Paludisphaera borealis: one gene and its partners. The main gene of each other region encodes a partner of the protein of the gene in region 2 in a complex. Links are inferred from orthologs where the notes say so. Each region holds a gene or a part of one and is shown on either strand. Other genes may lie near its edges.

The links. The genes of interacting proteins can lie anywhere in the genome.
Region 1: the proteins of accD (region 2) and BSF38_RS05065 are in contact, whole or in part, in a solved structure (PDB 8UXZ), measured with the Escherichia coli proteins. The link is inferred for Paludisphaera borealis from one-to-one orthologs.
Region 3: the proteins of accD (region 2) and accB are in contact, whole or in part, in a solved structure (PDB 8UXZ), measured with the Escherichia coli proteins. The link is inferred for Paludisphaera borealis from one-to-one orthologs.

What each region holds. Positions count from the first base shown.
Region 1 is NZ_CP019082.1:1,306,295-1,310,000, forward strand. The notes cover bases 683-3,673. They hold BSF38_RS05065 (acetyl-CoA carboxylase carboxyltransferase subunit alpha), read left to right. Parts: upstream 683-1,656; coding sequence 1,657-2,691; downstream 2,692-3,673. Other genes in these bases: BSF38_RS05060 (serine/threonine protein kinase), read left to right, coding at 683-1,548; BSF38_RS05070 (FkbM family methyltransferase), read left to right, coding at 3,088-3,673. Also shown: BSF38_RS05055 (ATP-binding protein), read right to left, coding at 1-291; more of BSF38_RS05060, read left to right, coding at 649-682; more of BSF38_RS05070, read left to right, coding at 3,674-3,706. UniProt on the Escherichia coli protein: Component of the acetyl coenzyme A carboxylase (ACC) complex. First, biotin carboxylase catalyzes the carboxylation of biotin on its carrier protein (BCCP) and then the CO(2) group is transferred by the carboxyltransferase to acetyl-CoA to form malonyl-CoA.
Region 2 is NZ_CP019082.1:5,332,199-5,336,167, forward strand. The notes cover bases 609-3,437. They hold accD (acetyl-CoA carboxylase, carboxyltransferase subunit beta), read right to left. Parts: upstream 2,533-3,437; coding sequence 1,684-2,532; downstream 609-1,683. Other genes in these bases: BSF38_RS20595 (PIG-L deacetylase family protein), read left to right, coding at 877-1,668; BSF38_RS20605 (histidine phosphatase family protein), read right to left, coding at 2,632-3,246. In the rest of the region: transcriptional repressor LexA, read right to left, coding at 1-595; BSF38_RS20610 (DUF885 domain-containing protein), read left to right, coding at 3,676-3,969.
Region 3 is NZ_CP019082.1:128,508-132,110, reverse strand. Bases 683-3,570 are described here. They hold accB (acetyl-CoA carboxylase biotin carboxyl carrier protein), read left to right. Parts: upstream 683-1,814; coding sequence 1,815-2,327; downstream 2,328-3,570. Other genes in these bases: accC (acetyl-CoA carboxylase biotin carboxylase subunit), read left to right, coding at 2,399-3,570; BSF38_RS00560 (M24 family metallopeptidase), read left to right, coding at 683-1,705. Also shown: BSF38_RS00565 (3-keto-disaccharide hydrolase), read right to left, coding at 1-433; more of BSF38_RS00560, read left to right, coding at 614-682; more of accC, read left to right, coding at 3,571-3,603. UniProt on the Escherichia coli protein: This protein is a component of the acetyl coenzyme A carboxylase complex; first, biotin carboxylase catalyzes the carboxylation of the carrier protein and then the transcarboxylase transfers the carboxyl group to form malonyl-CoA.

The DNA of each region.
Region 1 (3,706 bases), 4.0 Mb from region 2 along the record:
AAACTGCGACGCCGTCAGGCTGAGGAAGTCCACGGGGTCGAGCGCCGGGGCGGCCTGGACGACGGCGAACCGCCAGCCTGAGGGCAGCTCGTCGGCGAGGCGTCCCCAGAGGCGCGTCTTGCCGGCTCCAGACTCGCCCGTGATCAGGATCGGTCCGGCGGCCTTCGACCCGAGGGTCGTCGACCTGAGCGATTCCAATGCTGCGCGACGGCTGGTGACGTCGAGGCGATCAGGACGGCCGGGGACTTCACGGATCTCTCGATTCAGGGTGATGCGCCGACTTCGCTCCATGGTCGACCGACTCCTTTTCCTGCTGGGGGAGTTGGGGATGCGGCGAACGCGACGCCCGGTACCCATCGCCGACGACTCCGCGTCGAGGCCCGACGTCGACCGAACCGCGTTCGCAATACGCGTCCGGCGGCGCATCTCCAGGTCTTCAAGATCGACGCCCGGGCCTCTCTCTCTTGAGCAACGCGCCGGCCGAGGCTTCAGAGGGTGGTCGCGGCTCGGCGGGAAGTTGATGGATCGCTTGGGTTTTTGTAAAGTGGGGAGGGGTGTGTGGGATTTCGGGATCTTGCCGTGGGATCGGCCGGGGAGCGACCGAACGCTCGGCGGTTCGTCGTCTGCGACCACGAGGGAGCTTGGCCTTTGGCGACGGGCAGAAGCGCTGCCAGCGAAGACCGGATCGGCGAATACCGCATCGTCCGGCTGATCCATCCTGGCGTCACATCGGTGGTCATCGAGGTGGTCCAGGAATCCACCCAGCGGCGGTACGCCGTCAAGCAACTGCTCGAATCGCGCGCCGGCGACGCCAGCGAGCGGAAGTCGTTTGCGTTCGAAGCCAAGCTGGGAATGGAGTTGCGACATCCGAATCTGGTCCGGGTGATTGAGTTCGTCAAGGATTGCGATCAGCCTTACTTCGTGATGGATTACTTTCCGTCCTTCCATTTGAAGCTTCCCATCGCGCGTCCGTCGGTCTATCCCATGCCGACGACCCAGCTTCACCGGATCATCCGTCAAGCGGCTTCGGCCCTGGCTTACATGCACGATCAGGGCTGGATTCACCGCGACGTCAAGCCGGAGAACATTCTGGCGAACAAGAGCGGGGAAGTCCGGGTGATCGACTACACGATCGCGATGCGGCCCCGGACCGGCCTGAGCAAGCTTTTCGGCGGCAAGATTCCTCGTCAGGGGACCACCAGCTACATGGCGCCGGAGCAGATCCGTTGCGAGGACCCGGCCCCGGGGGCGGATATTTACAGCTTCGGCGTCACTTGCTATGAATTGACGTGCGGCCGCCCCCCCTTTCGGGCCAATTCCCAGCAGGAACTTCTCAACAAACACCTGCGGGAACGGCCGGTTCCGTTGATCACCCACAACAAGCTCGTCACTCCGAATTTCAACGAACTGGTCATGAAGATGATCCAGAAGCGGCCCGAAGATCGGATCGCGAGCTTCCACGAATTCCTCACCCGGTTCCGGTCGGTCCGAATTTTTCAGGACGACCCGGACCCGGGCGCCGATAATGACGTCAGGTCGTTTTCGTGACCGCGTTCCACTTCGTGATCGTGTTTTTAGTGTAAGTGCCAGGCTAGTCAAGGTTTGCGATAAGATCAATCGATTCGCCGCGAGCATGCTTTCGAGGATCAGGCCTTCATGCGCAGTCCCCACGAACAGCGTCTGCCCTTCGAGGCGCCCATCTACGAGATGGAGTTGCGCCTCACCGAGATGGAGGCGCAGTACGCCAAGAACCGCGGCGGCGGCGACACCTCGAAGATCGGCGAGCAGATCCGCCGCCTGCGTCGCGAGCTGGCGGCGCTCAAGCGCGAGATTTATTCGCATCTCGACCCCTGGCAGACCGTCCAGGTGTCGCGGCACCAGCAGCGACCCCAGACCCGCGACTACATTGAGCTGATCTTCGACCAGTTCCTCGAACTTCACGGCGACCGAGCGATCGGCGACGACCAGGCGATCGTGACCGGGCTGGGTTATCTCGACGACGTGAAGGTCATGTTCATCGGCCACCAGAAGGGCAAGAACCTCGCCGAGCGGACCGCCTGCCACTTCGGTTGCGCCCACCCCGAGGGCTACCGCAAGGCCCTCCTGAAGATGCGGTTCGCTGCCAAGTTCGGGTTGCCGATCGTCTCGTTCATTGACACTCCGGGCGCCTACCCGGGGATCTCGGCCGAGGAACGGGGGCAAGCGGCGATCATCGCCGAGAACCTGATGGAGATGAGCCAGATCGCCACCCCGATCGTCTGCGTGGTGATCGGCGAGGGAGGCTCGGGAGGCGCTCTGGGAATCGGGATCGGCGACCGTCTGGGCATGCTCGAACACACCTATTATTCGGTCATCAGTCCCGAAGGCTGCGCCACGATCCTCTGGAAGGGGAGCGAGCACGCCCCCAAGGCCGCCGCGGCCCTGAAATTCACCAGCCGCGACCTGCTCGGCTTCGGCATCGTCGACGAGATCGTCCCCGAGCCTCTCGGCGGCGCCCATCGCGACCACACCGAGATCGCCACGACGCTCAAGCAATTCCTCCTCCGCCAGGTCCGCGAGTTGATTGGGGTCCCCACGCCCGAACTCCTCGACCGTCGCTACGACAAGTACCGCAAGATCGGCGTCTTCCTGGAAGGAACCGAGGGCGGTCCGGAACCCCAGCGCAACGGGCGAGCCCCGTCCCCCGTTTGACGCCTCGCGGCGCGCGGGCCGGGCTCGACGCCCGGTCTCGCTGCGCAAGTTTCGTGTTTGGAACAAGTTAAGGTGTCCTGCTCGCTAGGGTGACGGATCTCTCACGAGGGCCTTTCGCTCCGCACGGGGACTGCTCGCTCTGGTGTGGGTACTCCTGGATCTGCTAACTTAGTCGCCGCATTAACACTCGATCGACGCTCGGGATTTGGGGGTCGCCAGCCCTATCTGTTTCTCAACCCCGGCTTTTCTCGCACCTGGAACACTCGAAAAGCAGCTTGCCACGACTTGATTTCTTGCGATGACAAACCTCTCGGATCGAATTCTCCACCTGGCGGCCGGGCTTTCCTGCTCGCGGCGAGACGAGACTTCGGCGCACACCCATCGAGAATGCAGACCATGAGACTGATTCAACGGTTGATCCGGCCGTACGTCTGGCACGAGTTGCCGGGGTGGGGACGACTCTATGGCGCGTTCGTCGGCGATTTCCGGCGCGACGTCGAGTGGCGAGACGAACCGCGCAGGACCATCCGGGGCAAGCTCCACGGTTACCAGCTCGACCTCGACCTGTCGCGGTGGTCGGAACGGATGACCTATTACCTCGGCCGGTTCTACGACCTCGAGTTGCAGCTCCTGGTTCTCGGGCTGCTGCGGCCCGGCGATCGGTTCATCGACATCGGGGCCAACATCGGCATGATCACCCTGGCCGCGGCAAGCAAGGTGGGCGAGACCGGCGTCGTCGACGCATTCGAGCCCAACCCCCGGTGCGCCGCGCGGATTCGATCGTTTCTTGAGCACAATCATATCGGCCACGTCCGGCTGCACGAGATGGGCGTCGGCGACGTCGACGCGGAGCTGAGCCTGTCCGTCCCTCGCCATAACTCGGGCGAGGGCAGCTTCTTGCCGTTCGACTCCACCGAGAACACCCCCGATCGATACGAACAGATGACCGTCCCGGTGCATGTCGCCGACTCGGTTCTGGAAGCCGACCCACGACCGCCCATGATGATCAAGATGG
Region 2 (3,969 bases):
GGACGACGCCGACCAGGACGCCGAGGATGTCGACATGGTCGCGATAGATCGGCTTGAGCGCGCGATTGGCGGGTTCGAGCCGGACCCGGGTGCGGTCGCGGTAGATCTTCTTGAGCGTGGCCTCGCCGTCCTCGTCGCGGACCGCCACGATCTGGCCGTCGCGGGCCTGGTCCTGCTTCTTGATGATGACGAAATCGCCGTCGGCGATGTGCTCCTCGATCATCGAGTCGCCGGTGACGCGGAGGGCGAACTTGGCACCGTCCTCGACCCAGTCGGAGAACGTCAGCTCCTCGTTCTGCTCGATCGCCTCGATCGGCTGGCCGGCGGCGATGCGGCCCACCAGCTTCACGCCGGTCGGGTGGCCCGTGGCCGATTCTTCGAGGAGCTGGATCGCGCGCGACATGTTCGGCTCGCGATGGATCAGCCCCTTCTTCTGGAGCGCCTTGAGGTGGCACATCACGCCGTTAGGGCTCTTGATCTGGAAATGAACCCCGATCTCCCGAACCGTCGGGCCGTATCCTCGTCCGTGAATCTTGCTGCGAATGAAGTTGTAGATCTCGCGCTGGCGAAGCGTGAGCGCGTCGAGGTCGGCCATGATTCATCTCCAGTAGTGTCGAACGCCGGGATCGGATCGCATCCGCGCGCCCGATGGAAATAAGCGCAGCACACGGACGATCACTTACTGACCCTTTGGCTGCTAATGTACACAGGTAATCTAGCGCACGCGAGAACATTTTTTTCGGGTCGTCTGAGACATTCTTCAAGATCACCTGGCCATGTTCCACAAGGTGAGTATCCCCCTTGTGTTAAGGAGGGGAGGCTGGTTACTCTCTGGGCGGTTTTTTCGCCACATGGAGCCTTTGGAAAGGACCGGTCATGTCGACTCAGACGCGCGTGCTCGCGATTCACGCCCACCCCGACGACGTGGAATTTCAGTGCGCGGGGACGCTCGCGCTTTTGAAGCGGGCTGGCTTCGCGGTGACGATCGCGACGATGACGCCGGGCGATTGCGGCAGCGCCGAGCTGGATTGCGAGGCGATCGCCGAGGTCCGTCGCGGCGAGGCGAAGGCGGCCGCCGATCTGATCGGCGCCGATTACCTGTGCCTCGAATTCCGGGATCTGGTCATCTTCAACGACGACGATTCAAGACGGCGGGTGACCGAGGCGCTGCGGCGGGTGCGGCCGAACATCATCCTGACGGCGCCGCCGGTCGACTATCATTGCGACCACGAGGCCACGAGCATTCTGGTGCGCGACGCCTGTTTCTCGGCTTCGTGCCCGAACTACGCGACCCGCCAGTGGGAGCCCGCGCCGGCCATCGACTGGATTCCGCACCTGTATTTCGTCGACTCGCTCGAAGGGGCGGATCGCGACGGCAGGCCGGCCCCGGCCGATTTCCACGTCGACGTGACGGACGTCTTCGAGGTCAAGAAGGCGATGCTCGCCTGCCACGCCAGCCAGCGCGACTGGCTCTTGCGGCAGCACGGGATGGACGAATACCTGACGAGCCAGGAGCAATGGGGGGCGAAGCGGGGGGCGGAGATCGGCGTCGCCAAGGCCGAGGGGTTCCGCCAGTACAACGGCCATCCGTACCCGCACGACAACCGCCTGCTCGCGTTGCTCGGGCAGGACGGCCGGGGCGGCCGGTCCGCCTCGAAGCCGTCGTGAGCCCGGACGGCGGCCTCAGGTGCTCGTATAGTCGATCAACTGCGCGATCATGCTCTTCAGGTCGCGGCGATGGACGATGCGGTCGATGAAGCCGTGCTGGAGGTGGAATTCGCTGGTCTGAAACCCCTGGGGGAGCTGGACGCGGACGGTCTGCTCGATGACCCGGGGGCCGGCGAAACCAATGAGCGCCTTGGGCTCGGCGAGGATGATGTCGCCGAGCGAGGCGAAGCTGGCGGCGACGCCTCCCATGGTCGGGTGGGTCAGGACGCTGATGAACAGGCCGCCGGCCGAGCGGTAGCGGCCCAGTGCGGTGGAGACCTTGGCCATCTGCATCAGCGAGAAGATGCCTTCGTGCATCCGGGCGCCGCCGCCCGAGCCCGAGACGATCACCAAGGGGAGCTTCTGGCGAGTGGCCTCCTCGACGGCCCGCGTCAGCTTCTCGCCGACGACCGAACCCATGCTTCCCATGATGAAGTTGCTGTCGGTGATGCCGAAGACGATGCGCCGTCCTTTGATGAACCCCTGGCCGACGAGGGCGGCCTCGTTCAGGCCGGTTCGCGCCTGCTCGGCCTTCACGCGCTCGGGGTAGGGGCGGCGGTCGTCGAACTTGAGGGGGTCGGCGGGCAGGAGGTCAGGGAACCAGTTCTCGAAGGTGTCTTCGTCGAGGAGCTGGCGGATTCGCTCGACGGCCGTCACGGGCATGTGGTGGTTGCACTCGGGGCAGACGCTCAGGTTCTGCTCGACCTGCTTGCGGAAGAGCGTCGCGCCGCAGCCCTCGCACCGCATCCAGACCCCTTCGGGGACCCGCTTGGCTTCGAAATGGCCATGCCAGGCGTGCAGGGGACCTCCTCCTTTACCGGCCATGGGCGTTCTCCCGTCTTCTTTCCAATTCGGATCGCCGTCGCGTCGGCCCGACGCGCGGTGGTCGATGAATCCACACAATTCCGTTGCGACGAACGTTTGTCAAGAGGAGCCGTTCCCGCCCAGCAGGTCGGCCCGGACCTCGATCCGCTCATAGCCGCAACATGGCAGGAATTCGTCCAGGTGCAGTCGAGGCACGCGTTTAAGGTAGCAGGCGATCATCCGGGCGATGGGCTCGCCGACGATCAGGCCGAAGGCTTCGTCGGCATGGCGGCGAAAGAGCGGCTTGAAGGCGGCTCGGAGCCGTTCCATCGCGTCCTCGACGGTCTCGCCCTGGGGGGGGCAGATGGTCCGGGGGTCGTCGATCCACTGGCGGAACAGCCGGGTGTTGCGACGGCGGATCTCCTCGATTTGCAGCCCTTGCCAGAGCCCCTGGTCGAGGTTCCGGAACTCGTCGATCCGCCGGGGACGCAGCCCGAGCGCCTTGCCGATGATCTCGGCGGTCCGGACGACGCTTTCGCCCGGTCCGCAGTACAGCGCCGAAAGCGCGGTCTGATCGTCGCGCGTCGCCAGCCGCTCGGCCAGCCGGGCGACCTCGGTCTTCCCCTGTTCGCTGAGCGGGATGTCGAGGACGCCTTGGACCCGGTTCTGCTCGTCGTAGAGCGTCGCGCCGGGGCGAATCAGTAAGACCTGCGATGAAATCGACACGGCCGTCATACCTGTCGGGGCCAACCTGCAACGTCGCGCGTTCTTCAGCACACGGAAAAACGGTGTGTCGCGGTCAGCCCGTATCCCTTTCGTTGAGCCAGACCACCCGCATCGATCGCCTGGCGACGCCTCGGCGACGACTGGGGCCCGGCGCCTCGCTTCCCCTCGACGCCGCGTTGAAGATTCGACGCGTACCGAGGGAGACCCGTCCAGCGTTCGGAATGAATGGAAGTCTTACATGGCAGGATGGGCGGACGTCGTGATCGATATCCGGTGGTCCAGTCGGAAGTTAAACCGCCGCGGGTCGGGGAGCGCATTGATTGACGACGGCGAGTATCGCACCGTATGGTCAATTTCTACCATCCTCGCTGGGCCTTGGCAAGACGACCGCCGTTCCAGGTTGCCGGCGGACCACACGATCCTCGAAAGCAGAACGCCATGACTCGACACCGATCGTCGTTTCTCGTGCTGGCGCTGGTCGCCGCGTCCGGCCTGTCGATCGCGGCCGACGATCCGGGGGGCTTGCCGGAAGACGCGCGGTTGAACGCCTTGTTCCGCGATTACCTGACCGAGACGTTCCACCGCGAGCCGCTGTCGGCGACGAGGCTCGGCGAGCACGGCTTCGACGACAAGCTAGACGACCTGTCGCCCGAGGCGCGCGAGGCCAATCTTCAGCTCCGCCGCGACACTCTGGCCCGGCTGCGGAAGGAGGTGGTCGTCGATCGCCTCTCG
Region 3 (3,603 bases), 5.2 Mb from region 2 along the record:
AGTCGCCGGTCGGCTTCTGGGCGTTGACCTTGGGGGCGACCAGGTCGTAGAAGGCGCCCGAGTCGTGGAACCCCGTGCCGGTGGTGTCGTCGAGGGCCACTTCGATGCCCGTGTAGACGGGGTCCTTGAGGTCGCCGACCCGGATGAAGACGCCCGAGTTGCACCCCTTGGTCAGCTTGTAGTCGAAGTCGAGGACGAAGTCGCCGAGCTTCTCCTCGTGGACGGTGATGTAGCTTCCCGTGTCGTGAGGGTTCAGGCCGTCGGCCTGGACGAACTTGTCGGCCAGCGGCTTGCCGTCGCAGAGAATCCAGCCCTTGGGGCTCGAACCGTCGAAGAGGGTCTTGGCGTCATCGACGGCCGCGACGGCCAGCGAGCCGGCTGCGAGACCGGCCAGGACCACGGCGGTCAGTCGGGAACTTTGACGAATCCACATGGTGCTTTTCACTTTCTGTCGGTCGTGGCGGGGACGGGCAGGGCCGTCGCCCCTTTGCGGCGGCCGCTGTTCCGGCTAACGTAACATGCGGAGGTTCCGGTTCCACCCCGCCAGTCCTCGGCGGTCTCGATCCGCGATCCTTCTCGTCCTCGTTTCTCGGAATGATCGTTGGAGTCGCTCATGGATCGAATCTTGCTTCGCCGCGACAAGCTGCGCGCCCGGCTGGCCGCGGAGAACCTCGACGCCTTGCTGGTCGTCCATCCCACCAACGTCGGCTACCTGACCGGTTTTTCGGGCGATTCGACGCTGCTGCTGGCGGGCCGCGATCGCGACGTGATCCTCTCGGACGGCCGGTTCACGACCCAGCTCGAACAGGAATGCCCCGGCCTTGAAGCCGTCATCCGCCCGGCGGTCCAGTCGATGAACCAGGCCGTGGCGCAGACCGTCAAGGGGCTCGGAATCCGCCGGCTCGGCTTCGAATCATCGTACCTGAGCGTCGCCGACTGGGATTTCCTGAAGCGCGAGCTGACCTCCTGCGACCTGATCTCGACCTGCGACCACGTCGAGACCCTCCGGGCCGTCAAGGACGAGATCGAGATCGCCGAGATTCGCGAGGCGGTCGCCTTCGCCCAGCATGCATTCGTGAAGCTGCGGGCCAGCCTGGTTGAAGGCGAGACCGAGAAGCAGGTCGCCGACCGACTGGAAGCCTTCCTCCGCGAGTTCGGGGCCACGGGATCGAGCTTTCCGCCGATCGTCGCAGTCGGTCGCCGCGCGGCCTTGCCCCACGCCCGGCCGACCGCCGAGACGCGGATCGGCGACGACGATTTCGTCCTGATCGACTGGGGGGCGACCGGCCGACCCTACAAAAGCGACTTGACGCGCATGGTAGTGACCGGTAAGGTCACACCGGAATTCGAAAAGGTCTATCGCACCGTCCTGACGGCTCAAGAACGTGCCATCGCGGCGATTCGCCCCGGTGTTAAAGCTCAAGACGTCGACGCCGAAGCCCGCTCGGTCATCGAGCAAGCGGGGTTCGGCCGTTTTTTTGACCACGGGCTCGGACACGGGATCGGCATGGACATCCACGAAGCCCCGAGGCTCCGCAAGGAGTCGCCGACGATCCTCGAACCGGGCATGGTGGTGACGGTCGAGCCGGGCGTCTACCTCCCCGAATGGGGGGGCGTTCGCATCGAGGACGACGTCCTGGTCACCCCGGACGGCTGCGAGGTTCTGTCCGACCTGCCGAAGGCGCTCGACGCGATGAGGCTCTGAACCACGACGCACGACGCGGTCCTCGCCGACACGGTTCCGAGCGGCCCTCTTCATCGATATTCAATAAATAAAAAGCATAGAAACCAGCATCGCGTTGTGGAGTCAAGGAATGGGCGATAACGCTCCCGAAACAAGCGAGCCGTTCGACCTCAAGAAGGTCAAGTACCTGGTTCGGTTGATGAAACATTACGACCTGACCGACCTGGATATCAGCGACGGCCCCGCCCGCATCCACCTCCAACGTCGAGGCCCGGAGCTGGCGATCCCCGCATCGGCCTTCAACCCGCCGGCCGGCTCGCCCCTCGCCTATCCCCAACACGCCGTCGCCCCCTCGGCGTCGCCGGCGCCCCAGCCCGCGCCTCAGGAGGCCGCTGGCCCCAAGACGATCGTGATCGAGAGCCCCATGGTCGGCACGTACTACTCTTCGAGCGCCCCCGACACGCCGCCGTTCGTCTCGGTCGGGACCGCCGTGCAGCCCTCGTCGACGCTCTGTATCATCGAGGCCATGAAAGTCTTCACGGACATCCCGGCCGGCGTCTCCGGGACGATCGCCGAGATCCTGGTCAAGAGCGGGCAGCCGGTCGAGTTCGGTCAGCCCTTGTTCCGCGTCGTCCCGGCCTGACCGCCGCGCCGCGATGCGTCCCGAGAGAAGCGGTAGCAAGACAGTGCGCTTGTCGAGGTAGGTGAAGCCCGATGTTCCAAAGGATTCTGGTTGCCAACCGCGGCGAGATCGCGCTGCGGGTCATCCGCGCGTGCAAAGAGCTGGGCGTCGAAGTCGTCGCCGTCTACTCGCAGGCCGACCGCGACGCGCCCTACCTGGCGCTCGCCGATCGCGCGATCTGCATCGGCAAGTCGGCGAGCACCGACAGTTACCTGAACATCCCCCGGCTGATCGCCGCCGCCGAGGTCGCCGACGTCCAGGCGATCCACCCCGGCTACGGCTTCCTCAGCGAGAACCCCCAGTTCGCCGAGATCTGCCGGAGCTGCAACTTCGAGTTCATCGGCCCCCCCCACGAGGCCATCCGCAAGATGGGGCTGAAGACCGAGGCCAAGCGGATCGCCGCCGAAGCCAAGGTCCCCAGCGTCCCCGGCTCGGACGGGGGCGCCGTCTCCGACGCCGACGCGCTGCGGTTCGCCCGCGCGATCGGCTTCCCCGTCCTCATCAAGGCGGCCGCCGGCGGCGGCGGCAAGGGGATGCGCGTCTGCCGCGACGAAGCCTCGCTCGCCGGAGCCCTGCAAACGGCCCGCAACGAGGCCGAGGCCGCGTTCAAGAACCCCAGCGTCTACCTCGAAAAATACATCGACCGCCCCCGCCACGTCGAGGTCCAGATCCTCGGCGACGTCCACGGCGACGTCATCCACTGCTGGGACCGCGACTGCTCGCTCCAGCGGCGGCACCAGAAGCTCGTCGAGGAAGCCCCCGCCTCCTATCTGCCGATCGAGGTCCGCGCCAAGCTCGGCGAGGCCGCCGTCCGCCTCGCCCGCACCGTCGGCTACTACAACGCCGGCACCTGCGAGTTCCTGGTCGACGCCGACAACAACTTCTACTTCATCGAGGTCAACGCCCGCATCCAGGTCGAACACCCGGTCACCGAGATGGTCACCGGCATCGACCTGGTCAAGCAGCAGATCCGCATCGCGGCCGGCGAGCCCCTCGGCATCCGCCAGGAAGACGTCGTCTCCAACGGCCATTCGATCGAGGTCCGGATCAACTCCGAAGACCCCGACCACGACTTCCGGCCCTCGCCCGGCAAGATCACCGGCCTCCGCATCCCCGGCGGCCCCGGCGTCCGCTGGGACTCGCACATCCAGGCCGGCTACTCCGTCCCCCCCAACTACGACTCGCTCGTCGGCAAGCTCATCGTCCACGCCCCGACCCGCCCCGAAGCCGTCGCCCG